Regions from separate parts of the Mesorhizobium sp. ESP6-5 genome, predicted to be linked through region 3. Evidence: predicted binding sites of a transcription regulator. Region 3 holds the regulator's gene; each other region holds the start of a gene.
What was found. Region 3 encodes PhoB, which activates phosphate uptake and scavenging genes when phosphate is short. Its sites were predicted from a motif close to TGTCATNNANCTGTCAT; they were not measured.
Positions count from the first base shown of each region.

Region 1: the regulator PhoB is predicted to act here: its motif matches at 2,830-2,846, upstream of LB524_RS08090 (DUF1045 domain-containing protein).
Region 2: the regulator PhoB is predicted to act here: its motif matches at 4,769-4,785, upstream of LB524_RS09280 (RNA degradosome polyphosphate kinase).

Region 1 is NZ_JAIUGR010000004.1:235,411-245,817, reverse strand. It holds gene LB524_RS08105 (COG4280 domain-containing protein) at 1-146, opposite strand, end outside; gene phnN (phosphonate metabolism protein/1,5-bisphosphokinase (PRPP-forming) PhnN) at 281-910, opposite strand; gene LB524_RS08095 (alpha-D-ribose 1-methylphosphonate 5-triphosphate diphosphatase) at 907-2,046, opposite strand; gene LB524_RS08090 (DUF1045 domain-containing protein) at 2,083-2,790, opposite strand; gene iolB (5-deoxy-glucuronate isomerase) at 2,943-3,755, opposite strand; gene LB524_RS08080 (DUF3329 domain-containing protein) at 3,932-4,144, opposite strand; gene iolE (myo-inosose-2 dehydratase) at 4,208-5,125, opposite strand; gene iolD (3D-(3,5/4)-trihydroxycyclohexane-1,2-dione acylhydrolase (decyclizing)) at 5,233-7,083, opposite strand; gene LB524_RS08065 (bifunctional 5-dehydro-2-deoxygluconokinase/5-dehydro-2-deoxyphosphogluconate aldolase) at 7,122-9,056, opposite strand; gene LB524_RS08060 (MurR/RpiR family transcriptional regulator) at 9,215-10,060, opposite strand; gene LB524_RS08055 (Gfo/Idh/MocA family protein) at 10,211-10,407, shown strand, end outside.
Region 2 is NZ_JAIUGR010000005.1:13,376-23,782, forward strand. It holds gene LB524_RS09265 (DoxX family protein) at 1-331, shown strand, start outside; gene LB524_RS09270 (DoxX family protein) at 554-976, shown strand; gene ppx (exopolyphosphatase) at 977-2,512, opposite strand; gene LB524_RS09280 (RNA degradosome polyphosphate kinase) at 2,512-4,704, opposite strand; gene LB524_RS09285 (zinc-finger domain-containing protein) at 4,872-5,117, shown strand; gene LB524_RS09290 (FAD-dependent monooxygenase) at 5,128-6,366, shown strand; gene LB524_RS09295 (TIGR02117 family protein) at 6,385-7,050, opposite strand; gene LB524_RS09300 (amino acid ABC transporter ATP-binding protein) at 7,169-7,918, opposite strand; gene LB524_RS09305 (amino acid ABC transporter permease) at 7,998-9,155, opposite strand; gene LB524_RS09310 (amino acid ABC transporter permease) at 9,160-10,347, opposite strand.
Region 3 is NZ_JAIUGR010000006.1:234,859-245,265, forward strand. It holds gene LB524_RS12200 (ATP-binding cassette domain-containing protein) at 1-316, opposite strand, end outside; gene LB524_RS12205 (sugar ABC transporter permease) at 327-1,679, opposite strand; gene xylF (D-xylose ABC transporter substrate-binding protein) at 1,920-2,960, opposite strand; gene LB524_RS12215 (ROK family protein) at 3,226-4,461, shown strand; gene phoB (phosphate regulon transcriptional regulator PhoB) at 4,464-5,153, opposite strand; gene phoU (phosphate signaling complex protein PhoU) at 5,173-5,880, opposite strand; gene pstB (phosphate ABC transporter ATP-binding protein PstB) at 5,906-6,709, opposite strand; gene pstA (phosphate ABC transporter permease PstA) at 6,706-7,557, opposite strand; gene pstC (phosphate ABC transporter permease subunit PstC) at 7,561-8,544, opposite strand; gene pstS (phosphate ABC transporter substrate-binding protein PstS) at 8,611-9,666, opposite strand; gene LB524_RS12250 (PAS domain-containing protein) at 10,196-10,407, opposite strand, start outside.

The sequences.
Region 1 (10,407 bases), on a different contig from region 3:
AGCGCCAGCGCGGCGCCGGTCAATGCCGGGCGCCAGCTGCGTGTCACCCCCACCGCGAGCACGATGGTGAAAGCTTCGACGACCTCGACCAGCGAGGCGAGAAATGCCGCCGTGATTGTCGAGAGGACGGGTGTCAGTGTCTGCATGAAGCTTCCTGTCTGGCTCGACCCCTGATTCCCTGGGGCGAATCCCCGGAGCGTAATCCAGAATCACCCCATGCGGCCAGCAGCCCGGAGCGTTTCCAGCGACAGCGCAAGCAGGCGGGTGAAACAAGTCCGGATCAGATCAGGCCCGATATGTCGGAAAAGGCCATGGCCTTGCGCAGCACTTCGGCGAAACGCTCGCCGGCCACTTCGCGCGGACCGCTGTTGTCGATCGATGTGACGCCAGGGCCGGACAAGCTCATATTGGCGCTGCGCGCCAGCCGCGCCAGCACCTCGCCGCGCGACTCGCGGCCGCGCATGGCCAGCCGCTCGGCCAGCACCTCGGGCGAAGCGGTGATCTCGACGATCGCCAGATTGGCATAGCGCTCGCGCAAGGTGGGGATGATCGCGCGCGACACGTTGGCGACGGCGACATGTCCATTGGAAACAGACCAGTCGACATCGGCAGGCAGGCCATAGCGCAGGCCATGCGCTTCCCAGGAGACGGCGAAAGCGCCGTCGGCATCGGCCTCGGCGAAGGCGGCGTCGGCCAGCGTATCGTGGTCCTCGCTCGCCGCATCGCTCGGCCTGGTGATGACGCGGCGCACGAACTCCAGCTGCGTCTCGTCGGCAAACAGCGCCTTGGCGTAGCCGATCACCGTGTCCTTGCCGGCACCGCTGGGGCCCACGACGGCGACAAAGACGCCGTGACGGATCGGAAAGGTTTCGGCGGACAGTTCGCGCTCGATCGAGGCCGACACCATCATGCCACCCGGCGCCCCTGCCGCCAGACGGTGCGCACGACCGGAACATGATCGTCGACGCGCACGCGCACCAGATCGGCGCGACGACCCTGCTCGATGACGCCGCGGTCGTCGAGGCCGACTGCCTGCGCCGGGTTTTTGGAAACCATGGCGACGGCCTGCGGCAGCGAAATGCCTTCCACCATGTCGCCCAGGAAGAAGGCCGACTGGATCAGGCTGAAGGGAATGTAGTCGGACGACAGGATGTCGAGCAGGCCATCGCTGGCCAAGGTGCGTGCCGAGACATTGCCCGAATGCGAGGCGCCGCGCATGACATTCGGCGCGCCCATCAGCACGCCGAGCCCGGCGGCCTTCGAGGCCCGCGCCGCTTCCTCGGTGGTCGGGAACTCGGCGACCCGCACGCCCTGCTCGATGGCCTCGTCGACATGAGCGGACGTCGCATCGTCATGGCTGGCGAGCACGATGCCGCGCTCCTGGCAGGCGGCGGCGATGAAGACGCGGTTCGGCCCGGAGTTGCGTGCCGATTCGTCCATCCGCTTCTCGCAGAATTTCTGGAAATCGCGATCCGAGAGTTTCAGCTTGCGCTGGTAGTAGTAGGCATAGGTTTCAAGGTTGACGAACTGGCGCTGGCCCGGCGCGTGGTCCATCAGCGACGCCAGCTTGACCCGTTCGTCACCGTCGAAATTGGCGAATGCGTTGAGGCAATCCGGCGCTGAAACCTCGCAGCGAAGATGCAGGAAGTGATCGGCCCGCAGACGATCCCGCGCGACGCTGTCCTCGATCGCATCGGCCAGCTTGCGGATGTCGTCCAATGTCAGGTCGGCGTCCTCGTCCATGCCGACGCGCAAGGCATCTAGCACGGTCGTGATGCCGGCGGTCGCCACCTGCGCGTCATGGGCGAGCACCGCGGCGATCGGGTTCCAGCGCACTTTCGGCCGCGGCGCATAATGGCCCTCGAGATGGTCGGTGTGGAGTTCGACCAGCCCTGGAATGATAAAGTCGCCGCCCATGTCCTCGCCGGTCCGGGCAGCACCGGCATCGATGCCGGCGATCAAGCCATCGCGCAGCACCAGTGAGCCTTCGACGATCTCGTCGGCAAGAACGATGCGGGCGTTGGAAAGAACAGTTTCGGCGGTCATTGCGGGTAGTCCTTGGTTCTTGCAGTCGGGTTTCGTTCAGGCGGTTTTCCGGGCCGGGCGGCGTCCGAGCGCGTGCTGGGAAAGCACCATGAATGGCGCGCCGGGTTCGGGTTCGACGAACAATGTCAGCGCGTCCACGAGCACGGGCTGGCGCAACACATCGGCGAACAGGCTGTCGATCGCCGCGCGCAGGCGAGGGCTTTCCTGTGGGCCGGCCCGGCCGGACAGGGTCATGTGGAAGCGGAAGGTCTCGAAGACATAGGGATAGCCCCATTGGCAGAGATTGCGAAACTCGGCCGGCTTCAGCGAATCCGGGCTGCGCCGCTCGATCTCGGCCTCGGACAGCGGCGCGCGAAACCGGTCGAAATCGCGTACCACATTGTCGGCGAAGCGGTTGAGCGGCGGCAGCGGCCCTTCCGGCACCAGCGCGAAGAAGCTGTCGATCTGGCTGACGACCAGGCGCGGGATCGTGACGACAGGCGTAACCTCGGCAAAATGATCCAGCGCCGCGCGCAGCGAGGTCTCGGTCTCCGTGGCAGCCAGGTGGAAGGGCGCCTTCAGCGTCGCGTGAAAGCCGTAGCGGCGTGCCGAGGCGGTGTGGAAGGCCACTTCCGCCGCCGACAGATCGGCAACGGCCTCAACCGGCCTGGTCGCGGCACCGAACGGATCGCGGCCCAGCCAGTCGGCGGCGATGCGCGCCAGCGGCTCGTCCTGCCGGGGGGTGAAATAAATGGCATAACGCATGGGAAGTCCTCGTCAGAACTGCTGCCATAGGTGATTTCCATGACGGATTGACGAAGCTTTGACGGGTTTTAGAAGGCAAATCGACCCCTAGGGTCCTTAGCCGACGATTTTTCCCAGCTGGACCAATAAGTTCGGCCGGAAACGCGAGACGGTCAGGCCTTCATCAACCATTCGTGCTCGGGCGCATTGTGGAATTTCCAGGTCCGCTTCGGTCCGGCCATCACATTGAGATAATAGAGGTCATAGCCGTGGCAGGCGGCACAGGGGTGATAGCCCTTGGGCACCAGGACCACATCGCCGTCCTCGATCGCCATGGCTTCGTCCAGCGCACGATGTCCGCTTTTGTCGGCATCGGTGTAGACGCGCTGGAAGGCAAAGCCCTGCGGCGGGTTGAGGCGATGGTAGTAGGTTTCCTCCAGATAGGATTCGGCAGGCAGATTGTCCTGGTCATGCTTGTGCGGCGGGTAGCTCGACGTGTGACCGCCGGGCGTGATGACCTCGACGACCAGCAACGAGTCGGCCGGCTGGCCTTCCGGCAGGATGTTGGTGACGTAGCGCGTATTGGTGCCCTTGCCGCGCACCTCCTGGCCGAGATCGTCCGGTCCGATCACCCGGACCGGCAGGCCACCGCCAAGACCAGGCGCCGAGCAGACGCCAAGTTCCAGCTCGGTATCGGCCGTTACCGACCAGTCCGATCCCTGCGGCACGTAGACCGACCACGGCTTGCCATCGAAGGGCGACATGCGCTCGCCGAGCAGGCCGAGATCCTTGCCGCCGGCTTTCGCGGTACCCTTGCCGGTCAGGAACACCAGGCAGACTTCGCGGTCTTCCGTCGTTCCCGAGGCGCTTTCGCCCGGCTTCAGCCGATGCAGGTCGAAACCGACATAGGTCCAGCCGGCGCTTTTCGGCGTCACATGGGCGACGCGGCCATGGCCCTTGTCGGCCTTGACGAGCAGTTTCGACATTTTGTCTCTCCTATCCTAGCCTTCCAACTTCGTCATCCTGGGGCGGAGCAGGAGCGAAGCTCCGTCGCGAAGACCCTAGGATGACGAAGCGAGGGGCGTTTCGGCCAATCGCCGACGTGTGCGATCCGTTACGCTCGCAGTATCCAATCCACAAAACTGCTCGCGCCATGGACCGCCTATTCCTTCGGATCGGCCGGAGGCTTCGTCTCGTCGGCCGGCTTATAAAGATAAAAAAATTGCCATGCGCCGTAGCCGGCAAAGCCGAGCGCGATGACGCCCCAGAACGGCGTGCCGGTGGCGAACTCGATGACCGACCAGATGAGGCAGACGGCCACGACGGCGATGCGCCGCCACAGCGGGCGGAAGAACGGGTGTTCATAGTCTTTCATCGCGCCATCCGAAATTCAGCAGCCTGTCCTCAGATAGACCGCGCGTCACGGCTAATCCAGTCTTCAGGCATTCGGAAACCCTTGCGTCTCCACCGTGTAGCCGGCTGATGTCATCACCCGCATCAGCTCCTTGTGGCCAACCTGCGCCATCTTCAGCGGCGGGTTCTTCTTCGGGTCCTGCTCGGCCTCGACCACGAACCAGCCTTCATAGCCGTGGTCGGCGAAGCGCTGCACGATGGCGCCGAAATCGAGGGAACCGTCGCCCGGCACGGTGAAGGCGCCGAGCGCCACGGCATCGAGGAAGGACTGCCTCGTACGGTCGAGCTTCTCGATCACGCCCATGCGCACGTCCTTCACATGGACGTGGCTGATGCGCTTGTGATGATGGTCGATGGCGCGCAGCACGTCGCCGCCGGCAAAGGCGAGGTGTCCGGCATCGAGCAGCAGTGGGATGCCTTCGCCGGAATGGCGCATGAAGGCGTCGAGCTCCGGCTCGGTCTCGACCACGGCCGCCATGTGATGGTGATAGGACAGCGGCATGCCTTGCTCGGCGCACCATTCGCCGAATTCGGTCAGGCGCCGCGCGTAGGCCTTCATCTCGTCGCCAGTGAGCTTCGGCTTGGTGGCGAGCGGCTTGGAACGGTCGCCCTGGATCGAGCGGCCGACCTCGCCATAGACGATGCAGGGCGCGTCGACTGCCTTGAACAGGTCGATCATCGGCTGGATGCGGTCCTTGTTGGCAGCCATCTCCTCATCGACCAGCGTGCCGGAAAACCAGCCGCCGCACAGCGTCACGTCGGCGGCCTTCAGGATCGGCAGCATGATGGCGGGGTCGTTGGGAAAGCGCCGGCCCATCTCCATGCCGGTGAAGCCGGCAGAGCGCGACTGGCGCAGACATTCCTCCAGCGACACGTCATCGCTCAGTTCGGCAAGATCGTCGTTCCACCACGCGATGGGGGACATGCCCAATTTGGCTTTCAAGTCGTCACTCCGGGATTAGACAGTTCAATTTTTTGGCGCTAGCGCCGCCCCTCATCCGCCTGCCGGCACCTTCTCCCCGTATCGTGACGGGGAGAAGGGAGCTGGCGTCAATCGCCGACGCTCTGCATCCGCCGCTTCTCGTCATAGGCCTTGCGCGCGGCGTTCACTTGAGGCCGTGCCGAGACCTCGGGCACCGCTACGTCCCACCAATGGCCGCCGGCATCGGTCGAAACCAGCGGATCGGTGTCGATGACCAGCACGGTGGTGCGGTCGTTCTTCTTGGCTTTTTGCAGCGCGTTTTCCAGCTCGGCGATCGACGGCACTTTCTCTGATATCGCGCCCATGCTCGCCGCATGCGCGGCAAAGTCGATGTCGGGCAGGATTTCATGGCGCGAGTCCTGCAAGAGATTGTTGAAGTTGGCGCCGCCGGTCGCCATCTGCAGCCGGTTGATGCAGCCAAAACCCCTATTGTCGAGCAGCACCACGGTCAGCTTCAGGCCGAGCATCACCGAGGTGACGATCTCGGAGTTGAGCATCAAGTAGGAGCCGTCGCCGATCATGACGACGACCTCCTCGTCGGGCTTGGCCATCTTGGTGCCGAGCCCGCCGGCGATCTCGTAACCCATCGTCGAGAAGCCATATTCGGCGTGGTAGGAGCCCGGCGCACCGGCCTGCCAGAGCTTGTGCAGTTCGCCGGGAAGTCCGCCTGCCGCATGCAGCAGCGTCACGCCTGAGCCCATGGCGCGCTGCACGGCGCCGATCACCTGCGCATCCGAGGGGAAAGCAGCGTTGGTCGAGGCCGTCACCTTGGCCGCATCGGCCTGCCAAGCCTTCTTGCCGGCGGCCGCATTGTCGGTCCAGGCGGCGGGCGCCTTCCAGCCTTGCAGAGCGGTTGCCAACTCGGCCAGCCCTTCCCAGGCATCCGCGACCAGCGGCAGCGCCCGGTGCTTGCCGGCATCGAAGGGCTGCACGTTGAGCCCGATGATGGTCTTGCCGGAATTCTTGAACAGCGCCCACGAGCCGGTGGTGAAATCCTGCAGCCGCGTGCCGATGGCCAGCACGACGTCGGCCTCTTCCGCCAGTCGGTTGGCGGCCGAAGTGCCGGTAACACCGACGGCCGCCATGTTGAGTTGGTGATCGTCCGGCAGCGAGGACTTGCCGCCTTGCGTTTCGCAGACCGGAATGCCGGCGGCTTGGGCGAACTTGGCCAGTTCGTCGGAAGCCTGGGAGTAGAGCACGCCGCCGCCGGCGATGATCAGCGGCTTCCTGGCTCCCTTGAGCGCCGCCACGGCCGCCGCCAGTTCGTCACGGTCCGGACGCGGCCGGCGCTGGCGCCAGATCCGCTCGGCAAAGAAACTCTCGGGATAGTCATAGGCCTCGGCCTGCACGTCCTGGCAAAGCGACAAAGTCACCGGGCCGCATTCGGCCGGATCGGTCAGCACCTGCATGGCGCGGCTCAGCGCCGGGATGATCTGCTCCGGCCGGGTGATGCGGTCGAAATAGCGCGACACCGGGCGGAAGCAGTCGTTGACCGTCGCCGTGCCGTCGGAAAAATCCTCGGCCTGCTGCAGCACGGGATCGGGAATGCGGTTGGCAAAGACGTCGCCCGGCAAAAACAGGACGGGCAACCTGTTTACGTGGGCGAGGGCCGCCGCCGTCACCATGTTCAGCGCGCCAGGGCCGATCGAAGAGGTCGCGGCCATGAAACGGCGGCGGAAATTGGCCTTGCCATAGGCGATCGCCGCATGCGCCATCGCCTGCTCATTGTGGGCGCGGAAGGTCGGCAACTCGTCGCGCACCTGGTAGAGCGCCTCGCCGATGCCGGCGACATTGCCGTGGCCGAAGATCGCCCAGACGCCGCCGAAGATTGGCGTTTTTCTCCCGTCGATCTCGGTCATCTGGCGGGACAGGAAGCGGGTCAGCGCCTGCGCCATCGTCAGGCGGATTGTCTTGCTCATGGTGTTTTCCTCCGCAGTCCCTACGCCGTTGCGCCTTGTTATGCCGCCTTGCGGCCGCGCGCGGCAAGCCACGCTTCGGTCAACTGTTCGAAGCGCGACGCCATGTCGGCGACAGCCTCGTCGTCGGACATCCTGCCGGCCAGCCATTGTTCGGCTGCGTGGACGAAGATGGTGCGCCCGACGGCAAAGCCCTTGACGATGGGCGCGTTGGCCGTGGCGGCAAAAGCGGCCTCCAACTCGTCCTGCGGCGCCTCCAGGCCAAGCAGCACGATGCCCCGGCACCAGGGATCATGCTTCAGGATCACCGCCTCGATCTTGGCCCACGCGCCGCTCGACGCCTGCGGTTCGAGCTTCCACCAGTCCGGCTTGATGCCGAGTGCATAGAGTTCCTCCAGCGCGCGCGGGATCGTCGTGTCGTCGAGCTTGCCGTGCTTGCCGGCGATGATCTCGATGAGAAGTTCGCGTCCAACTTTGCGCGCGGCCTCGAACAGCGCGCGCAGCTTCTGCTGCTGTTCTTCCTTCAGTTCCGCCGGATCGTCGGGATGATAGAAGCACAGGCACTTGATGCAGTGGTCGACGGGCCATTCGGTAAGCTGCGAGCCGATGTCCTGCGAGAATTCGAAGCGCAACGGCCGCGAGCCCGGCAGTTCCACCGGGCGTCCGAGCCAGGCGAAGGGGTGGCGAGCGAATTCGAACATCGCCTCGCGGCCATGTTTCTCGTCTATCAGCATGCCATAGCCGTCGCGGCCGGCCGCGACCTTGGCCGCTGCCTTGACCGCCAGCACCTTGAAATTACGGATGCGTGCCGGATCGGCGCCGGTCTTGGTCGCCACATCCTCGAGCTGCACACGGTGATCGCAGGCGAGCGCCATCAGCGAGGGGATGTCGCGCCGGCGTGTCGTCGCCCAATGGATGTGATTGATCGCCTCGTCCTTGCGCAGCGCGCGATGCTTGCTGCCGTTCTCGAGAAAGAACCGCAGCTCCTCGAAGGTCGGATATTCCGGCGCGCAGAGCAGCCGCGACACGGCGAAGGCGCCGCAGGCATTGGCCCAGGTCGCCGCCGTGGCAAGGCTTTCACCGCCGAGCCAGCCGCGCAGCAGACCGGACATGAAGGCGTCACCGGCGCCCAGCACATTGTAGATCTCGATCGGGAAACCCTTGCCGACGACGCCGTCCTCGAGATCGTCGCTGATCGGTCCGTCATAGACGATGCAGCCCATGGCGCCGCGCTTCAGGACGATGGTGGCCGAGGACAGGGAGCGGATCGTCTTCAGCGCGCTCAGGCAGTCGTCGGCGCCGGACGCGATCATGATCTCTTCCTCGGTGCCGACGATGAGGTCGCAATCGGGCAGCACCGTCTTCAACTGGGCCGAGACGCGGTCGGATTTGACATAGCGCTCAAAGCCTTCGGCGTGGCCGGCAAGGCCCCACAAATTCGGGCGATAGTCGATATCGAACACGACCTTGCCACCCCTGGCCTTCATGATGCGGATCGCCTTGCGCTGGGCGGCATCGCTGTTGGGGCGGGAAAAATGCGTGCCGGTGACGACGATCGAACGGGCCGAGGCAATAAACGCCTCATCGATATCCTCCTCGGCCAGCGCCATGTCGGCACAGTCGGATCGGTAGAAAATCATCGGCGAAACGCCTTCGCTCTCGACCGAAAGCAGAACCAGAGCGGTCAACCGCTCCTTGTCGGTCTTCAGACCGTCGGTGTTGACGCCTTCGCGTTTCAGCTGCTCGCGGATGAAGCGGCCCATCTGCTCGTCGCCGACGCGCGTCAGCAGAGCCGAGCGCAGCCCGAGCCTTGCCGTACCGACCGAAATATTGGCCGGGCAGCCGCCGACCGACTTGGCGAAGGAGGTGATGTCCTCCAGCCGCGAGCCGATCTGCTGGCCATAGAGGTCGACGGACGCGCGGCCGATGGTGATGACATCGAGCGGCGCCTGTCTTGCGTCCACGGCTTCGCTCATTGGAACCTCCCGTCGGTCTTGTCGTCATGGACAACATTGTTTTGGGTAACACGCGCGAGCGGCTGCGTGGCGCCGGCAATATGAAATAATAATTCCAATCCATAGTCAATATGGAATGAGCATTCCCTAGGCTAAAATTGCCTTGATGGGACGCCTGATCAAGCCTTGCGCTTACGGCTCGCGTCGCGCCGCTTCTCGCCGACGCCGACGGTCAGCGCCATGGCCAGCGCCATTGTCGCCGACAGCGAACGGAAGCCGGCGAAATCCGCCTCGGCAACCTCGAACCAGACCCTGGCGAACTGGGCGAGCGGCGAGAACGAGCTGTCGGTGATGGCGACGATCGGCACGCCCTGCTCGGAAATGGCGCGCGCCTCCTCGATCGTGGCCGGCGCGTAGGGCGAGAAGCTGATGGCGATGACGGCGTCCGCCGGTGTGGCGAAGCCGACCATCTCGGCATTCAGGCCGGCGGCCGATTCGATCAGTTGGTTGCGGATCTTCAGCTTGCCGAGCGCATAGGCGATGTAGGAAGCCACTGGATAGGAGCGTCGCTTGGCCAAGACATAGATGGTCTGCGCCTTCGCCAGCAGCGAAATCGCGTCTTCCAGATGCGCATCGTCCAGCGTGCGGGAAATGTCGTTGAGGGAGGTGCTGGCGGCGGCGATGAAGCCATCGAAGATCGCCCGGTGGCCGGCACCGCCCTCGGCCTTGGCGCGCAGCGCCTGCAGCCGCTCGTCATAGGAAGAGTTGCGCTCGCGCAGCCGCTCGCGGAACACCTGCTGCAGGCTGGTAAAACCGTCGAAGCCGAGTTGCTGGGCAAAACGGATCAGGGTCGAGGGCTGCACGCCGGCCGAAGCGGCGATGCTGGCGGCGGTACCAAAGGCGATGTCGTCGGGATTGTCGAGCGCGTAGGCGGCGATCTGGGCGATGCGCTTGGGCAGGCTCTCGCGCCGGTCCAGAATCGTGGCACGCAGCGTCTCGAAGTCGCGAGGTACCTGTTCGTCCATCGTCCCTCTGCCCAAGCCTGTCTGGACACCCTCTCTGCCCCATCATAGCGAGCCTGCGCAAGAACGCCATAAAAAATGAGGCAGACATTCCATTCCTGGAAAAAATGGACTAATTCATCCACTCAGCTTATGGCAGCGGAGGAACGAAAAATGGTTGGCGTCGGTCTTATCGGCACGGGTTTCATGGGCAAATGCCATGCCATCGCGTGGAGCGCCGTTGGGGCCGTCTTCCCCGATGCGGCCAAACCACGGCTCGTCCATCTGGGCGAGGTCAATGAGGAGCTCGCCAGGCGCAAGGCAGGCGAGTTCGGCTTCGCCAAAGCCACCAGTGACTGGCGCGCCGTCGT
Region 2 (10,407 bases), on a different contig from region 3:
CCTGCTTTCTGGATTCGGCAAGCTCACAGCCATTTCCGGCACCGCCGCCTATTTCGGCGGCCTCGGCCTGCCGGCGCCGACGGCAACGGCCGTCATCGTCGGACTGATCGAGCTGCTTGGCGGCCTTGCCGTCCTCGTCGGTTTCCAGACCAGGATCGCCGCCTGGGTGCTCGCGATCTTTACGATCGCGACCGGGCTGGTCGCCCACACCGGCTGGGCCGACCAGATGCAGATGATCCAGTTCCTCAAGAACGTCGCCATCACCGGCGGTTTCCTGCTGCTGGCCTCCTCGGGTCCCGGCGCGTATTCGATCGACGCCAAGCGCGGCTGAGGTTTTTTCCTCCCAAGGATCTGAAACGAGCGGCGCGGAATTTTCCGTGCCGCTTTTTCGTTATGACCACAGGCGTACAGCACGTCGCGGCAAATAGATTCGCCCGAGCTGCTGTAAGCTTCTGATTTATGCATGTCGTTGTCCCGGAACCAAGGACACTCCCGGACGACATGCATTAGACTGCAATGGTCGCCGGCGACCGTGCCGGCAAGGGAGGGAGCCATGGGTCGCAGTGCATTGCTTCTGGTTTCGCGGCTGCTGTTTGCCGTGCTGTTCGTGCCGTCCGGCTTCCAGGCGCTCGCCAACATTGCCGGCACCACCAGCTATTTCGCCGGTCTCGGCCTGCCGCTGCCGGCGCTCGCCGCCTGGGGCACCGGCCTTTTCGAGTTGATCGCGGGGCTGCTGATCCTCGTTGGTTTGCGGACGCGGATCGTCGCACTGCTGCTGGGCGGCTTCTGCATCGCGGCCGGCTATATCGGCCATTATGGCCAAGGCGCCGGTGACGCGACGCTCGCCCTCCTGCACCAGCAGATGCTGATGAAGGATATCGCGATATCGGGCGGTTTCCTGGCGCTTGCCATGGCCGGCGCCGGCGCATGGTCGGCCGATGGGCGCGGCTTCGGCATAGGCGCCGACGCGACTTGACTACTTCGCCGACACGCTCTGCCCGCCCTCGACCGCCAGCACCAGGCGGCGGTTGGTGATGCGCGCCAGTTGCGCCAGCCGGCCAGCCGGGCGCTCGCCGTATAGGTCGGAGAGCGAGGCCGGCAGCACCAGCGCCAGCGCGCCGTTGGGGCGGCTTTCCCATTTCAGCCTCGGCATGATGCCAGGCATCGCGGCCGTCAGCAGATAGACGACGCGCATCATCGCTGCCAGTACGCGGGCGCGCTCCAGCAGGCGCGGCGGCGCCAGCGCCCTGATTTCGGGCGCCACCAATTCATTGAAAACGCCATCATGACGGTAGGCGTTGGTCAGCGCCAGGTAGGCGCGGCCGGGATGATCGACACCGATGAACGAGGCATGCGCAATGATGTTGAGCGACTGCTTGCCGCGATATTCCGGATGAGCGCGCCAGCCGATATCGGCGAGCAGGCAGGCGGCGTGGCGATAGCGCGCTTCGTCTTCCGTCTCGTCGATGCCGAACGCCTTGAAGGCCTTGCCGGTCCATTCGACAAGGTCATGCGCGTGATGGACCGAACGCGAGCGCAAAAGCGCGAGTTCCTCGGCGGCCGAGATCAGCGGATCGGCCTTCTGCTCGGCCGCGTCGAGCAGCGAATAGAGGAAGCCCTCACGCACGCCTTGCGCCGAAACGACGATCCTGGACGGCTGCATCGCCGTCATGATCTCCTGCAGCACGAGAGCGCCATAGGGCAGCAGCGAGCGGCGGTTCTTGGAGACGCCCTCGATCCCCCTCACCTTTTCGACTTCGCCCCTGGCCACCTGCTTGAGGAAGTTCTGAGCGCTTTCGGCCGAAATTTCGTAGTGGTGCATGACGCCGAGCGGATAGTTGTTCATCTCCATATGCAGCCTGGCGAGGTTTCGCCAGGTGCCGCCAACAGCGTAGAAAGTCCTGCCTTGTCCGCCCTTCAAAAGCTTGGCCCGGGCCAGTTCCTGGCGCGCGATCTTCTGCGCCTGGACGAGCGAGTTCTTCGCCATGTCCTGCAGGCGCAGGCCGCCGAGCGGCAGCGTGATGCCGTCGCCGATCGCCTCGCCATCAATGTCTATAAGCTCCAGGCTGCCGCCGCCAAGGTCGCCGGCAATCCCGTTGGCCGGGTGGAAGCCGGAGATGACGCCGAGCGCGGAATAATGCGCTTCCTGGCGGCCGGAGAGCACACGGATTTCGGTCTTGAGCACATCCTCGGCACGATGGATGAAATCGGGACCGTTGATCGCCTCGCGGGCGGCGGCGGTTGCCAGCACGTACATGTGTTCGGCGCCAGCCTGGTCGGAGAGCGCGCGGAAACGGCGAAACTCCTCCATCGAGCGCGCCACCCCCTCGGGGTCCAGCTTCCCCGTCGACACGATGCCACGGCCGAGGCCGGCCAGCATCTTTTCGTTGAACAGCATGGTCGGCGAGCGCGCCAGCCCCTCATAGACGACGAGACGGATCGAATTGGAGCCGATGTCGATGATGGACAGCGGTCGGCGGTCCTGCAGCCGGCCCTGGGAATTGGACAGCATCAGGTGGCGGCGTTCTTCTTGCGGCGCTTGAACTGGGCGATTCGCTTGGGCGCATGCGATTTCAGCGCGTCACCCCGTCCCGACAGGCTCGGATTGGTCATGAAATATTCCTGCGCGTTGAACGGTTCCTCACCCTCCTCCAGCACCACGCGCCGGGAGGTTCCATCTGCCAATACGTCGAAACTTTGCTGATTGTCCATGATGTTGCCCAGCATGATCTGGCCCAGAATCTGTTCATGCACAGTTGGATTGGTGATCGGCACCATGGTCTCGACGCGGCGGTCGAGATTGCGCGGCATGAGGTCGGCCGAGGAGATGTAGACGATCGCCTCGTCCGAAGGAAGGCCATGACCGTTGCCGAAGCAATAGATGCGGCTGTGCTCCAGGAACCGGCCGACGATCGACTTGACCCTGATGTTTTCCGACAGGCCCGGCACCTGCGGCCGCAGGCAGCATATGCCGCGCACGACGAGGTCGATCTCCACTCCGGCGCGGCTGGCATCGTAGAGCGCGTCGATGATGATGGGATCGACGAGCGCGTTCATCTTCATCCAGATACGCGCCGGCCGTCCCTCCAACGCATGGGTGACCTCGTCCGAAATGTGCTGAAGGATGCGGTTCCTCAGCGTGAACGGCGAGATCGCCAGCCGCATCTCCGCGGTCGGCTCGGCATAGCCGGTGATGAAATTGAACAATTGGGCGACGTCGCGGGCGATCGTCGGATCGGTGGTGAAGAAGGACAGGTCGGTGTAGATGCGCGCGGTGACCGGGTGGTAGTTGCCGGTGCCGAGATGGACGTAATTGCGCAGCTTGCCGTCCTCGCGCCGCACCACCAGCGACATCTTGGCGTGGGTCTTGAGTTCCAGGAACCCGAACACGACCTGCACGCCGGCGCGTTCGAGATCGCGCGCCCAGCGAATGTTGGCCTCCTCATCGAAACGCGCCTTGAGCTCGACCAGCGCCGTTACTGACTTGCCGGCTTCGGCCGCGTCGACCAGAGCACGCACGATCGGGCTGTCGTTGGAGGTGCGATAGAGCGTCTGCTTGATCGCCACCACTTCGGGGTCGGCCATCGCCTGGCGCAGGAACTGCACCACCACGTCGAACGACTCATAGGGGTGATGGACGACGATGTCCTTCTCGCGAATGGCGGCGAAACAGTCGCCGCCATGCTCGCGGATACGCTCGGGAAAGCGTGGGTTGTAGGGGATGAATTTCAGGTCGTCGCGGGGAACGGAGACGATCTCGGAGATCTGGCTGAGTGCCAGCGGCCCGGTGAGCACGCTGATCCGGCTCGACGAGACGCCAAGCTCGCCGGCGACGAAATCGCGCAATTCCCCAGGCATCAGCTTGTCGAATTCGATGCGGATGACGGAGCCGCGGCGGCGGCGCTTCAGCGCCGTTTCGAACAGGCGCACGAGATCTTCCGATTCCTCTTCGACCTCGATGTCGCTGTCACGAATTATGCGGAACGTGCCGGAGCCCTTGACCTCGTAGCCGGGGAAGAGCTTGCCGATGTAGAGGCCGACCGCCTCCTCCAGCGGAATGAAGCGGACATGGTGCTTGCGGTCCGGCAGGCGGATGAAGCGCTTCAGCGCCACTGGCAGGCGCAAGAGCGCGCTCATCTCCTCGCCATTCTTGCGATGGCGAAGCTGCAGCGCCATCGAGAAGCCGAGATTGGGAATGAACGGGAACGGATGCGCCGGGTCGATCGACAGCGGGGTGAGTACGGGAAACACCTGCTCCTGGAAATGGTCTTCCAGCCAGACCTTCTCGTCCTTTGTCAGCGCGTCACGGGTGATGCTTTCGATGCCTTCCTTGTTGAGCAGCACCGTGAGTGCCGACAGGCTCTTCTGCTGGTCCTCCTGCAGCCGCTCGACCTCACGCAACAATTGTTCGAGCTGCTGTTCGGGAGTGCGTCCGTCCGGGCTCTTCAGCACGATGCCCTCGCGCACCTGGCCGGCAAGGCCGGCGACGCGCACCATGAAGAACTCGTCGAGATTGGCGGCCGAGATCGACAGGAAGCGGACGCGCTCCAGCAGCGGGTGATGGGTGTTCAGCGATTCCTCGAGAACGCGGCGATTGAACTGCAGCCAGGAGAATTCGCGGTTGACGAAGCGGTCCGGATTGCCTTCCGGGCTCGCTGCCGCGACATTGTTGAATTCGCTCTGTACCGGCTTCAGTTCGTTCATGATTCCTGCTCTTCCGCGCGCCTCAGCCGGTTAACCGGCTTAACTTATCCTGTGGCAGGCTTTTGCGACAGTTCTCTGACAGGCTTTTGCGACAGTTTGATTTCATCGAACTTGCAAACAGACTTGATATGATCCAGATGCAGAGAGACTGCGTTAAGGAGACGACGATGGCAGGCGGTTCCATTCCCCATTTCCAGAACGATGCGGGCCACCCGGCGATCGACATCGGAGTCAAGGAATTCATGTGCACGGGCGCCAACCCGCCTTTCGACCATCCGCATGTTTTTCTAGACATGGGCGACGACAATGAGAAAGTCTGCCCCTACTGCTCGACCCTCTATCGCTATTCGCCGAAGCTGAAGGCGACCGAAACGCTGCCGGCGGGCTGCCTCTACATCGACCAGGCCGCCTGACCTTCCGATCATGAGCGAGACGCGGTCCCGGCAGGTCATGATCGCCGGGGCTGGCATCGCCGGGCTGACAGCGGCGATTGCCTTTGCCGAACGCGGCTATTCCGTGAGGGTGTTCGAACAGGCGCAGCGTCTCGAAGCGGCGGGCGCCGGCATCCAGCTCTCTCCTAACGCGACGCGCATCCTTCGCCAGCTTGGCGTGCTCGACACGCTTCTTGCCAATGCCGTCCAGCCGGAAGCCGTGGTGCTGAAGGACGCCGCGAGCCTGCGCCAACTGGCACGCGTGCCGCTTGGCACAGCCGGCGAGGAACGCTGGGGCGCACCCTATCTCGTGGCGCACCGGGCGGATCTGCAAGACGCCCTGATGGCGCGCGTTGCGCAACTGCCCGACATCCATCTCACCACCGGCGCGCAGATCAGCAGCGTGGCCTCCGGTTCATTCGTTATCACCACGACAGACGGGGTCGGCCGCAAGGTCATCGATACCCAAGGATCTCTGCTGGTCGGCGCCGATGGCGTCTGGTCAGCGGTGCGGAGGTTTGCCCGTCCAGGCAGCGGAGCCGGCTTCGCGAACAGCCATTTCTCCGGCGAACTGGCCTGGCGGGCGACGGTGAGCGCGGACAACGAGGCGGGGCAAGCCTTCGCCGCGATCGGCGCCACTGACTGCGTCACAACCTTCCTGCACCCCGGATTCCACATGGTCGCCTACCCCGTCAGCAGGGGTAGCGCCTTCAACCTTGCCGCCTTCACCCGGGGCGAGCGCATCGCCGACGGGTGGTCACGCCACGCCGATCCCGCCATCCTTTCAGGCGCCATGCGCCGCTCCGCGCCGGCGCTGGCGCGTTTGGTGGAACTCGCTGGCCCGTGGACCGCCTTTCCTATCCACACGGTCGAACAGCGACGCTGGACCATGCCCGAAGGCATCGCGCTGATCGGCGACGCCGCGCATGCCATGACGCCGTTCGCGGCTCAGGGCGCGGCCATGGCGATCGAGGACGCGGCGACGCTTGCCGATTTGATCGCCGACTTCTTCGGCGACCTGACGCAAAGCCTTGTCATCTGGGAGAACCTGCGGCGGTCGCGCATCGCCAAGGTCATCCGTCGCGGCGCGCTCAACCGGCTTGCCTGGCATGCCCGAGGCCCGGTGGCGTTGGCCCGCAATCTGTTTCTGGCGGCGCGACCGGGAGAGAAGCTCGCAGCCGATCTGGACTGGCTTTACGGGTGGGAGCAGCAGCGGATCATCCGTCGCTGAAAGGAGCCCGCGGCAAAGCTAATTATACAGCCGCATCGACAGCCCAAGCGAAACCGGCAGCGGGTTCCACCAGCCGGTGCGCAGGCCGGCGGTGCGCAGTGCCGCCGCCGTCCAGGTGTTGCAACCGATCAGCGCGTTGAAACGGCCATTCGCCTCAAAGAAGCGATCGAAATTGGAGTAGGCGGCATTGTCGATGATGATCGGACCGTTCGGCCCCTCTTGAAAGCTCGCTTCGATGAAATCGAGCAATGCGGCAAAACGGTCTTCGCTCACGTCGAAGCCGGCGACATCGGGGTGCGGCTCGGGAATATTGCCGGCGACGGCGACATGCATCACCGACGCATCGAGCGTCAAAGCCTTGAACGCGGGCAGCGCCTTCAATTGCGACCATGTCGGCGTTTCCAGGTAGAAGGCGCGCCCACCCCAGCCGAAGACGAGGTAGCGCACTTCGGGCGCGTCCGATGGCAGGCCGGCATCGGCAAGGAAACGAAAGCGCCGGCGCACCTCGTCGTCCACGGGAATGGCGATGTCGGTGTGGATCGGATTTTTCAGCACCAATATGTGCCTGACGCCCTCGCCCGCTGCGGCTGCCGGCCAGAGCGGCCGCGGCACCAGCGTGCCGAGCGACACGGCGAGCACCAGTGCTGCAACCAGAATGGCCAGGAAACGCAGGAGTTTTCTCATAGGTGCGGCTTCGCGATTCCATTCGCGGCTCTATGGAGAAGATCATTTATCGGATCGGCCAGAGGCAAAAACGCCCGGCCGTGGCGCGACCGGGCTTTCTCGAGTTGGCGTAGTCCGCTCAGTGCAGGATCTGCGACAGGAACAGCTTCGTGCGTTCGTGGCGCGGATGGTCGAAGAACTCGGCCGGCGTGTTCTGCTCGACGATCTGGCCCTGATCCATGAAGATCACCCGGTTGGCGACTTTCCGCGCAAAGCCCATCTCGTGGGTGACGCACAGCATGGTCATGCCTTCCTCGGCCAGCCCCACCATCGTCTCCAGCACTTCCTTGATCATTTCCGGGTCGAGCGCCGAAGTCGGCTCGTCGAACAGCATGATGCGCGGGTTCATGCACAGCGAGCGGGCGATCGCCACGCGCTGCTGCTGGCCGCCGGAAAGCTGGCCCGGATATTTGTTGGCCTGCTCGGGGATCTTCACGCGCTTGAGGAAATGCATGGCGATTTCCTCGGCCTGCTTCTTCGGCGTCTTGCGCACCCAGATCGGCGCCAGCGTGCAATTCTCGAGGATGGTCAGATGCGGGAACAGGTTGAAGTGCTGGAACACCATGCCGACCTCGCGGCGCACCTCGTCGATCTTCTTCAGATCGTTGGTGAGTTCCTTGCCGTCGACGATGATCTTGCCCTTCTGGTGCTCTTCCAGCCGGTTGATGCAGCGGATCATGGTCGACTTGCCCGACCCGGACGGTCCGCAAATGACGATGCGCTCGCCGCGCATCACCTTGAGGTTGATGTCCTTCAGCACATGGAACTCGCCGTACCATTTATGCATGGCGATGATGTCGATGGCGACATCGGTGGTGGAGATATGCATCTTGGCGGCGTTGACCTTGATCTCTTCCGCGCTGACGGCATTTTCGGTGGCCATGGCTGGGGTCCCCTTGTTCTTTTGTTTAGCGTTTGTAGCCGGTGTCGAGCCGGCGTTCCGTGTACATTGAATAGCGCGACATGCCGAAGCAGAACAGCCAGAAGACGAAGGCGGCGAACACAAGACCGGATTTCGCGGTCTGCGCCGTGGCCCAGTTGGCGTCGGAGAAGTTCTGCTTGACGATGCCGAGCAGGTCGAACATCGAAATGATGAGGACCAGGCTGGTGTCCTTGAACATGCCGATGAAGGTGTTGACGATGCCGGGTATGACCAGCTTCAGCGCCTGCGGCAACACGATCAAGCTCATCTTCTGCCAGTAGCCGAGGCCGAGCGAATCGGCGCCTTCATACTGGCCCTTGGGGATCGCCTGCAGGCCGCCGCGCACCACTTCGGCCATATAAGCCGCCGCAAACAGCGACACGCCGATCAGCGCCCTCAGATACTTGTCGAAAGTGACGCCGGCCGGCAGGAACAGCGGCAGCATGACGCTGACGAAAAACAGGACGGTGATCAGCGGTATGCCGCGCACGGCTTCGATGAAGATAATGCACAGCATCTTGATGATCGGCATCTTCGAGCGCCGCCCGAGCGCCAGCACGGTGCCCAGCGGCAGCGATACGGCGATGCCGACGAAGGACAGGCTCAGCGTGATCAGCAGCCCGCCCCAGCGCGAGGTTTCGACATGCGGCAGGCCGAATACGCCGCCGACCAGCAGGAAGAAGGAAACGATCGGCAGCACCAGGAAAAGCAGGATCGCGTTCAACCCCTTGCGCGGCACACGCGGCATCAGCATCGGCACCAGCAGCGCCACGAACAGGATGGCGACCAGGATCGGCCGCCAGCGCTCCTCGACCGGATAGGTGCCGAACATGAACTGGCCGAACTTGGCGTTGACGAAAGCCCAGCAGGCTCCGCTCCAGCCATCGGGCTGAATGCCGCCTTGCGCGACGGTGGCGCAGACCGTGCGGTCCGGTCCCGTCCACTGTGCGTTAATGAACGCCCAGTTGATGACCTGCGGCAGAACCCAGGCGACGATGACGATGCCGAGGATGGTGAGGATGGTGTCGCCGACCGAGCCGATCAGGTTCTTGCGCACCCACGCGACGGGGCCGCTGACGCTCGCCGGCGCGGGCTGCGCCAGCGCCATTTCGGTGCGCACCCAGGACAAATCGTGTTCCTGCATGGTCCTACCTCTCCACCAGTGCCATCCTGGCGTTGACCACGTTCATCACGGCCGAGGTCACCAGGCTGAGTATGAGATAGGCGATCATCATGATCAGCACGCCCTCGACCGCTTGTCCGGTCTGGTTCAGAACCGTGCCGGCCGTTGCCGTCAGGTCGGGATAACCAATGGCGATCGCCAGCGAGGAGTTCTTGGTCAGGTTGAGATACTGGCTGGTCAGCGGCGGGATGACGATGCGCATGGCCTGCGGCACCACGACCAGCCGCAGGATCGAACCGGATCGCAGCCCAAGTGCGGCCGCCGCCTCGGTCTGGCCCTTGCTGACACCCCTGATGCCGGCGCGCACGATTTCGGCGATGAAGGCCGCCGTGTAGCAGGACAGCGCCAGATAGAGCGAAAGGAACTCCGGTTTGACCTGGAAGCCGCCGGTCAGGTTGAAGGTCGATTGTTTGGGCAAGTCAAAGCTCAGCGGAAAGCCGCTCAGCACGTAAGCCAGCAGCGGCAGGCCGATGATCAGCGCGGCGGAGGTCCAGAACACCGGAAATTGCTGGCCCGTCGCCATCTGCCGCTGACGCGCCCTGCGGGCGACGAACCATGACATTGCGATGCCCACGACAAGGGCGACCAGGATCAGCCAGGAGCCGTCGCCCCAGACCGGGCGCGGAAAATAGAAGCCGCGCTGGTTGAGGAACGAGCCGAAGGGCAGATGATAGGAATCGCGCGGCGCCGGCAGCACGGCGAGCACGCCGGAATACCAGAAGAAGATGACCAGCAGCGGTGGGATGTTGCGGAAGATCTCGACATAGACCGTGCAGATCTTCTGGATCAGCCAGTTCTGCGACAGGCGGCCGATGCCGATGACGAAGCCGATGATGGTGGCGGTGATGATGCCGGCGACGGCAACGATGATGGTGTTGATCAGGCCGACGACGATGGCGCGGCCATAGGTCGAGTCCGACGTATAGGCGATCGGCGTGTCCGAGATATCGAAGCCGGCGCGCCCCTTGAGGAAGCCGAAGCCGGAGGCGATGTGCAGGCGCTGCAGATTGTCGATGACGTTCTGCACGATCCACCAGATGGAGCCGAACAGAACGATGACGACCAGCGTCTGAAAGAAGAGACTGCGAATTCTCGGGTCATTGACGAAGGAGCCGCGGCTCGGCTCCTCGCGTAGGATTTCCTGCGATGCCATGTCACGTCCCCTGTGAAAGAGAAACCGGAAGGCAGGAGCCTGCCTTCCGGATCACATTTC
Region 3 (10,407 bases):
GCGCCAGCGTCTGGTAGATCGTCTCGATGCCGTATTTCTTGGCGTCGCGCGGGTTGGAGATCGCTGCCTCCTCGCCATTGACGAAGATCTGGCCCGCATCGCGCTTGTAGGCGCCGGACAGGATCTTGATCAGCGTCGACTTGCCGGCGCCGTTATGGCCGAGCAGCGCCACGACCTCGCCGGGGAAAAGATCGATCGAGGCGTCGTCGACGGCGCGGATGCCGCCGAAGGCGATCGAGATGTTGCGCATGTCGACCAGCGGCGTGCCAGTGGGCGCAGTTGTGAGGGCCCTTACGGGAGCGGTTTTGTCAGCCATGGTCGTATCCCTAAACCCGCTTGCGATAGACGGTGTCGAGCCAGACGGCGATGACCAGCACGGCGCCGACGACGATGCTCTGCAACGGCGAATCGACACCGAGCAGCACCATGCCCGACTGCAGCGACTGCATCAGCAATGCACCGAGCATGGCGCCGATGATGGTTCCCGAGCCGCCGGCAAGCGAGGTGCCGCCGATGACGGCCGCGGCAATGACCAGCAGCTCATCCAATGTTCCCAGCACATTGGTGGACGAGTTCTGCCGGGCCGACGAAATGGCGGCGGCGATCGTGGCCAGCACGCCCATGATCATGAACACCTTCATGGTGATCCAGCGCGTGTTGATGCCGGCGAGATTGGCCGCTTCCGGATTGCCGCCGATAGCAAAGACATAACGGCCGAAACGGGTGCGGTTGGTGATGAAGGTCATGACCAGACCGACGGCGACCGCCATCAGCACCGGTATGGCGATGCCGTGGGCGATGAACAGCCCGCCCTCCGGCACGGTGATGTTGTTGGCGGCCGCGTACCGGTTCACGATCCCGATCGGCCATGGATAGGAGTTGGCCAGCCAGACCGCGCCCATGATGACGGCGCAGGTGACGACGCCGAGCAGCGTCTCGGCCCAGATCGGCCGCAGGGGGAAGCGGAAGCGCTTGCGCTGGACCCGCCCGTTGAACAGCGCGAACACGACGGCCAGGCAGGCGACGATGCCGACGACCCAGCTCCAGGTGGCGCCGATCGATCCGGCCGGTCCGCCGCCCATAAGCTGGAACGTGGCGTCGAGCGGTGCCACCGTCTGGCCTGACGTGACCCACCAGGCGGCGCCGCGCCAGACCAGCAGGCCACCCAGCGTGACGATGAAGGCCGGCACTTCGAGATAGGCGATGACGAAGCCCTGGAAGGCGCCGATCAAAAGCCCGAGCGCCAGACCGATGACCAGTGCCAGGACCCAGATCCATGGGTTGCCGAGTTCAAGTCCTACGAACCGAACCAGGAAATGTACCTGCGCAAAGCCCATGACCATGCCGATCAAGCCCTCGGCGGAACCGACGGACAGGTCGATGTTGCGCATGACGATGACCAGCACCATGCCGCAGGCCATGATGGCGACCGCGGACGTCTGCACCGACAGGTTCCACAGGTTGCGTGGCGTGAGAAACGTGCGGCTGTCGAAATCGAGCGGATTGACGCCAAGACGCAGGCTCGAAATCACATGCAGCGCGACCCAGATCAGCAGCAGCGCGCCGATCATGCCGAGCATGCGGGTATCGATCTCGGTCGCCTTCAGGAAACGCGCGACCGCGCCGAGTTCCGACGCACGCGCCGTATCGGCCTGCGAGGTTGAGGTCGTGTCGGTCATGATGTCCTCCCAGCGGCTTGCTGTCTGACGCGGATGCCGGACCAGAGCCCAGAAGTTAGCCGCCAGCGGCGGAAACACAAATCTTGTTGGGAAAACGCCGCGGCTTGGAAGCAATTCCCAGGAAAAGTGCGTAGCGGTTTTTCGTCCGGAATTGCGAAAACAAGGAAATTGGAACGGCCAGTGTTCAGAAACACTGGCCGTTCCACGCCGCGGCGCTTCCGACTTTTCAGGCGATCAAGCTCAGTTGCAGGCCGCGACGCTGCCCGCGGCAACGCCCGTGCAGACTTCGTCCTTCTTGATCCAGCCGGCGTCGATGACGAGGTTGAGATTGTCCTTGGTGATGGCCACCGGGGTCAGGAACAGCGACTTGACGGTGTTGCCGCCAGGCGTCGTGAAGTCCTTCACGCCGGCGATGTCGGTCATCTTCTTGCCGTCGGCGAGTTGCGAGGCGATCTCGGCGGCGTTCTTGCCGAGTTCGCGCGCGTCCTTCCACACCGACACGGTCTGGGTGCCGAGCGCGATGCGGTTGAGCGCGGCGTGGTCGCCGTCCTGGCCGGAGACCGGCACGGTGCCGGCGAGCCCCTGCGCCGTCAGCGCCGCAACGACGCCGCCGGCGGTGCCGTCATTGGCGGCGACCACGGCGTCGACCTTGTTGTCGTTGGCGGTGAGGAACTGTTCCATGTTCTTCTGGGCGTTGGCGGGCAGCCAGCCGTCCGTATAGGCTTCGCCGACATTCTTGATCTTGCCGCTGTCTATTGCCGCTTTCAGCACTTCCATAGAGCCCGAGAACAGGAAGTCGGCATTCGGATCGGCGCCCGAGCCCTTGATGAAGACGTAATTGCCCTCAGGCTTCACCTTGAACACTTCGCGGGCCTGCATGCGGCCGACTTCCTTGTTGTCGAAGGTCAGGTAGAAGACGTCCTTGTTCTCGATCAGGCGGTCATAGCCGACGACCGGAATGCCCTCGTCGAGCGCCTTCTGTACCGCCGGGCCGATGGCCGACGCGTCCTGCGCCAGGATGATCAGCGAATTGGCACCCTGCGAAATCAGGCTCTCGACATCGGTCAGCTGCTTGCCAGGATTGGACTGCGCATCGGCGGAAATGTACTTGTCGCCCGCGGCCTCGATCGCCTTCTTCATGGCGGCCTCGTCGGTCTTCCAGCGCTCCTCCTGGAAGTTGGACCACGACACGCCGATAACCTTGCCCTTCGCCTGCGCGACCGACGCCAGCGTCAGCGACATGGCGACACCCGCCAGAATGGCGACTGTGAATCTCTTCATGATATCCTCCCTGCGCCCGCGTGTGGCGCGACCAAACTGGCCCTAAGGCCGGCACAAAGGCCCTAATTTTTTCGAGCCTCGAAAAAACACTGGTCCATCGCCGGAACACTGTCAACATCGATTCTGACGGATTTTGAGGTGCCGGAAGCCTTTTTTCGAGCCCCGCAATAAATAAATGACAGCCCCAGCCGCTTCTGCCAGTATTCGACCCGTTGCCGGAGGTGTTCGAGGGGCGTCAAGAACCGCGGCGACGGGGAGGGAAATCATGTCGGTCGGAATCCGCCACGACGATCTGCGCCGGCGCAACCGCGCAATGGTGATTGGAGCCGTGCGCCGGGGTGGCCAGCCCTCGCGCACTGAGATCGCCGCCACCACCGCCCTGAGCCACTCGACCATATCGGCGATATCAGCCGACCTGATCGGCGAAGGTATCCTGAGCGAAGGCAAGCCGAACGAGGCCGGCTCACTGAAACGCGGCCGGCCGCAGGTGGGCCTTTGTCTCAACCCCGAGGCCGCGGCGGTCATGACCGTGGTGCTGTCGCTGAATTTCCTCTCCGTCGCCGTCATCGACTACGCCGGCCAGGTGATATCGGAGGAGCAGCGCCGGCTGGACACGCTGACCATGTCGCGCGAGGCGCTGATCGGCGAATGCGTGGCCATCGTCCGGCGCCGCCTCGAGGATCCCGACCTCGATGTCGCCAGCATTGCCCGCATCGCGCTGGCGATCCAGGGCATCACCGACACCGAGGCGCGCGCCATGCTGTGGTCGCCGATCACGCCGCAGACGGACATTGCCTTCGCCGATATACTCGAAGCCGAATTCGGCATCCCCGCCACCATGGAGAACGACTGCAACATGATGGCTGTGGCGCTGCGCTGGCGCGACCCCGAGCGCTACCGCGACGACTTCATCGCCATCCTGCTCTCGCACGGCATCGGCATGGGCCTGGTGCTGAAGGGCGAGCTGTTCACCGGCACCCATTCCTCAGGCGGCGAGTTCGGCCACATGATCCATCGCCCCGGCGGCGCGCTCTGCCGCTGCGGGCGGCGCGGCTGCGTCGAGGCCTATGCCGGCAACTATGCCATCTGGCGTAATGCAGGACAGATGGGTGAGGACGCCAAACCGGTCGACGTCAGCGACGCCGACATGCGCGCATTGGCGGCCACGGCGCGCGAAAGAGACGGACCGGAGCGCGAGGCCTATCGCAAGGCCGGCGAGGCGCTGGGCTATGGCCTTGGCAGCTTGTTCGCGCTGATCGATCCGGCGCCGGTTGCGATGGTCGGCGTCAGCGCCGCCGCCTTCGATCTGATCGAGCCGGCCCTGCGCGAGGCCATCGCCCAGACCGCCGGCGGCCAGCATTCGACGTCGATTTCCTTCGATACAGAGCCGAACGAATTGCCGCTGATCCGCGAGGGCTGCGCCATGCGCGCGCTCACCTTCGTCGACCAGGAGATCTTCGCGCCGGGTGTGCAGGTGAGATCCGGCAAGAACGTGGCCTGATCTCAGTCCTCGCGAATTGCGTAGCCTGCGCCACGGATGGTGCGTATCACATCGGGCATGCGGCCATTGTTGACCGCCTTGCGCAGGCGGCCGACATGCACATCCACGGTGCGCTCGTCGATGTAGATCGTCTCGCCCCAGACATTGTCGAGCAACTGGCTGCGCGAGAACACGCGGCCGGGATGGCGCATCATGAATTCGAGCAGCCTGAACTCGGTCGGTCCGAGCCGGATCTCGCTCTTCTTGCGATAGACCCGGTGCGATTCGCGGTCGAGCACGATGTCGCCGACCTTGAGCACGCTGGACAGCACTTCCGGTTTGGCGCGGCGCAGCAGCGCCTTGACCCGGGCCATGAATTCCGGCGTCGAGAACGGCTTGACCAGATAGTCGTCGGCGCCGGTCGAGAGGCCGCGCACGCGATCGCTCTCCTCGCCGCGCGCCGTCAGCATGATGATCGGCAATCGCTCCGTCTCGGGCCGCATGCGCAGGCGCCGACAGAGTTCGATGCCGGAAACCGCCGGCACCATCCAGTCGAGCACCAGCAGGTCGGGCACGTTTTCCTGGAGGCGTATCTCGGCTTCGTCGCCGCGTGTCACCACCTCGACCTGGTAACCCTCGGACTCCAGATTGTAGCGGAGGAGCACGCCCAGCGGCTCCTCGTCCTCCACCACCATGATGCGTGGCGCGATCATCGATCGATCATCCCTGCCGTCAAGCCGCCGGCACCGACATCGCCGTCTCGTCCTGCTTCGGACGGTTGGCGGGCAGTTGCGTGCCGGTCAGCACATAATACGCATTCTCGGCGATGTTGGTCACATGGTCGCCGATGCGTTCGAGATTCTTGGCGCAGAACAAAAGATGCGTGCAAGCCGTGATGTTGCGGGGATCCTCCATCATGTAGGTCAGGAGTTCGCGGAAGACCGAAGTGTATTTGACGTCGATGCGTTCGTCGTCATTCCTGAGCTTGGCGAGGGCGGCGGCATCGCCGGCCGCATATTCCTCGACGACGCCCTGCACCTGGATCAGCACCAGCTGCGCCATGGAGTCGATGGAATGCGACAGGTCGCGCGGCGTGGCGGTGAGGCCGACCGAGCCGACGCGCTTGGCGATGTTCTTGGCAAGGTCGCCGATGCGTTCGAGATCGCCCGCCATGCGGATCGAGCCGACGACATGACGCAGATCGTCGGCCATCGGCTGGCGCTTGGCGATCAGGGTGATGGCGCGATCATCGAGTTCGCGCTGGCGCGCGTCCATGATGGCGTCGTCGGAGACCACGCGCTGTGCCAGCGCGTTGTCGGAATTCAGCAGCGCCTTGGTGGCGCCGCCGACCATCGTGCCGGCGAGATCGCCCATGTCGCTGATCAGCCTGCTGATCTGCCCGAGATCCTCGTCGAAGGCTGCGACTGTGTGTTCGGCCATGATCCTGGTCCTCGTATGCGTGAGATCAGCCGAAGCGGCCGGTGATGTAGTCCTGCGTGCGCTTCTCGCGAGGCGACGTGAAGATTTTCTCGGTTTTGTCGAATTCGACCAGCTCGCCCAGATACATGAAAGCCGTCTGCTTCGACACGCGCGCGGCCTGCTGCATGTTGTGGGTGACGATGACGATCGTGTAGTCGGCCTGCAACTCGTCGATCAATTCCTCGATCTTGGCGGTCGACAATGGGTCGAGCGCCGAGGCCGGTTCGTCGAGCAGGATGACCTCCGGCTTGACCGCCACGGTGCGGGCGATGCAAAGCCGCTGCTGCTGGCCGCCCGACAGGCTGAGGCCGCTGGCATTGAGCTTGTCCTTGACCTCGTTCCACAGCGCGGCGCGTTTCAACGCCTGCTCGACACGGCCGTCCATCTCGGCCTTGCCGATCTTCTCATAGAGCCTGACGCCGAAGGCGATATTCTCATAGATCGACATCGGGAACGGCGTCGGCTTCTGGAACACCATGCCGATCTTGGTGCGCAACAGGTTGAGGTCCTGCGAGCGGTCGAGAACGTTCTGGCCGTCGAGCAGCACCTGACCCTCGGCGGTCTGCTTGGGGTAGAGCTCGTAGATGCGGTTGAAGACGCGCAGCAGCGTCGACTTTCCGCAACCCGACGGTCCGATGAAGGCCGTCACGCTGCGCTCGGGCAGCGACAAGGTGATGTCTTTCAGCGCCTTCGACTGGCCGTAGTAGAAATTGAGGTTCTTGACCTCGATCTTCGCCTTGGCGGCTGCCTCTGTCGCAATCGTCATGTCTGGAGACAACATCTGGCTCATTTGTCCTCTCTGCGTCCGGTCAGGCTGCGCGCAAAGATGCTGAGCGCGAGAACCGTCAATGTGATTATGAGTGCGCCGGTCCACGCCAGTTGCTGCCACTCCTCGTAAGGGCTGAGAGCGAACTGGAAGATGGTCACCGGCAGGCTGGCCATCGGCGCATTGAGATTGCTCGACCAGAACTGGTTGTTGAGCGCTGTGAAGAGTAGCGGCGCCGTCTCGCCGGAAATGCGGGCAATGGCCAACAATATGCCGGTGACGATGCCGGACATCGCCGCGCGGTAGGCCACCGAACGGATCACCACCCAGCGCGGCGCGCCAATCGCCGTGCCGGCCTCGCGCAAAGCGTTCGGCACAAGGTTGAGCATGTCCTCGGTGGTACGCACCACGACGGGAATGACCAGGATGGCCAGTGCCACGGCACCGGCGATGGCCGAGAAATGCCCCATCGGCCGCACCATCAATTCGTAGACGAACAGGCCGATGATGATTGAGGGCGCCGACAGCAGGATGTCGTTGATAAAGCGCACCACGGTGGTGAGCTTCGAAAAGCGGCCATATTCGGCCATGTAGGTGCCGGCCAGCACGCCGATCGGCGTGCCGACGACGATGCCGATAATGGTCATCACGATGCTGCCGTAGATGGCGTTGAGCAGGCCACCGGCATCACCGGGCGGCGGGGTCATTTCCGTGAACACTGAGAGCGAAACGCCCGACAGGCCCTTATAGAGCAGCGCGCCGAGGATCAGTGCCAGCCAAGCAAGGCCGATGCCGGCGGCGATGACGCAGAGCGTCATCATCACGCCGTTCTTGCGCTTGCGGCTCTGGTGAAGCGATGCGGCTGTCGACATCGGTCAGACTCCGGTACGGGCATCGATGCGCATCAGCATGTAGCGGGCGATGGCAAGGATGAGGAAGGTGATGACGAACAGGATCAGACCGAGCGCCACCAACGAGGAGGTGTAGAGATCGCCGACGGCTTCGGTGAATTCGTTGGCGATGGTTGCCGAGATCGTCGTTGCCGGCGCGAACAGCGAGGCGCTGATCCGGTGGGCGTTGCCGATGACGAAGGTGACCGCCATGGTTTCACCGAGTGCACGGCCGAGCGCAAGCATGACGCCGCCCATGATGCCGATGCGGGTGTAGGGGACGACGACCCGGCGTGTTACCTCCCAGGTCGTGCAGCCAATGCCGTAGGCGGACTCCTTCAGCACCGGCGGCACCGTGTCGAACACATCCTTGGTGATCGAGGTGATGAAAGGCAGGATCATGATGGCCAGGATCATCGCCGAGGTCAGCAGGCCGATGCCATAAGGAGGCCCGGCGAACAGGCTGTTAAGGCCGGGAATGCCGTGGAACACGTTGATGATGAAAGGTTGCACTGTCGTCTGCAGGAACGGTGCCAGCACGAACAGGCCCCAGATACCGTAGATGATCGAGGGGATGCCGGCCAGCAGTTCCACGGCCATGCCGATCGGGCGCCGGAGCGGACGCGGGCAAAGCTCGGTGAGAAAAATGGCGATGCCGATACCGAGCGGCACAGCGATCAGGATGGCGATGGCCGAAGTGATGATGGTGCCATAGATGGGTGCCAAGGCGCCGAATTTCTCGGTGACGGGATTCCAGCTCTCGGTGGTCAGAAAGGAGAAGCCGAAGGTCGACAGTGCCTGCCAGGAACCGGCGAACAGCGAGATGGCGACGCCCCCGAGCAGCACCAGCACGAGAATGGCGGCGGCGCGGGTCAGCCCATGGAAGATCGAATCGGTCAACGCGAACCGTCTGACGGTGGCGTCGCGTGAACCTCGAATGGCTGGCAAGGCTTCGTGGGCAGCGCTCATGTCAAGCTCGGCTCTTTGTGTTGATTGAAAAGGAGCGCCGCGGGGCGGCGCTCCTCCAGAAAGATATTACTCGCCGGCGTAGACGGGCTTGCCGTCGGCCTTGATGTCGGCCTTCCACGAAGCCTTGATCAGGTCGACGACGCTATCGGGGATCGACACATAGTCGAGCGCCTTGGCGGTTTCCTTGCCGTCCTTGTAGGCCCAGGCAAAGAACTTGAGCGCTTCGCCGGTGGCCGCGGCATCGTCCGGGGTCTTGTGGATCAGCACCCAGGTCGAGGCAGCGATCGGCCAGGTGGCGTCGCCCGGCTCGTTGGTGATGATGACGTTGAAGTTCTTGGCGCCCTTGAAGTCGGCGTTCGAAGCAGCCGCGCCGAAGGATTCGAGCGACGGCTCGACGACCTTGCCGGCGGCGTTCAGCATCTTGGAGTAGGAGAGATTGTTCTGCTTGGCATAGGCATATTCGACATAGCCGATGCCGCCGTCGGTCTGCTTGACGGTGTTGGCAACGCCTTCGCTGCCCTTGGCGCCGACGCCCGTCGGCCATTCGACGGCCGTATCCGAGCCGACCTTGTCCTTCCAGTCGGGCGAGAGCTTCACGAGGTAGTCAGTGAAGTTGAAGGTCGTGCCCGAGCCGTCCGAACGATGAACGACGGCGATAGCGGTCGACGGCAGCTTAAGGTCCGGGTTCAGGGCCTTGATCGCGGCATCGTCCCAGGTGGTGATCGCGCCGAGATAGATCTGGGCCAGCGTCTTGCCGTCGAGGACGAGTTCGCCCGGCTTGATGCCCGTGAGGTTGACGATCGGCACGATGCCGCCCATCACCATCGGGAACTGCACGAGGCCGTTCTTTTCCAGATCGGCGTCGGACATCGGCTTGTCGGTGGCGCCGAAGGTCACGGTCTTGGCGATGACCTGCTTGATGCCGCCGCCCGAGCCGATCGACTGATAGTTGAGGCCGATGCCAGTATCCTTCTTGTAGGTGTCGGCCCATTTGGCGAACACCGGATAGATGAAGGTCGAGCCGGCGCCGGAAAGGTCAGCTGCCATTGCTGCGGAAAGGGTGAGGGTGGACGCCGCAGCCATTGCAATCGCAACGGCCGCCGAGCGGATGAAATGTCTCATGTGGCCTGCTCCTGTTCGGAAGATGGTCTCTCGGCGCCACTTCTTGCCGGCGCCGCTGAGGCCAATAGCCTTCGATTATAACAGTCGCATGACAGTTTCATGTCAGCCCGGTAACGCGTTGCCGGCAACGCGAAAGACGCTGATCTCGGGCGCTCGCGGCGCGGTCCGAGTTTGCCGCCGGAATCAGGGGCTTGAGCCGTCCGACGGCTGGAATCACCACGGACTCGACCAGGCTTTTCCCAAATGAAGAAAATCCGGACGGGAGCGCGTTGCTCGCAGCCAGAGCGTGTCATGGCCGGGCCATCGCCAAAAACAGGTCCGTTGGGGTAGAGTGACACTGTTTCTTGCAGGCGGTCGCTGCTCCCGCCCGTAACTGAGAAGAGCGGAATTCGATTTCGCTATTGTTCCGGCTGGACACGGCCTTTGATATGGCGCGATCGCACCATAGTCATTGCACGCAGCGGTAGCAGCGAATCTCCGCTGATTCCTTGTTGCCTCCCCGGATCCTGCAATTCAGGCGACGCGGGCTCTATCCCGCGTTGCGGTGGACCTGACGGCCGGCGCCGACCCAGCGCTCGACCTTCTCGAGCAGGGCCCTGGGGCTGATCGGCTTGGGCAGATAGTCGTCCATGCCTGCCTCCAGGCAGCGCTCGCGGTCGCCCTTGAGCGCATGCGCGGTGACGCCGACGATCGGCACATGCGTGCCGGTCTCCTGCTCCAGCAGGCGGATCGCGGCCGTCG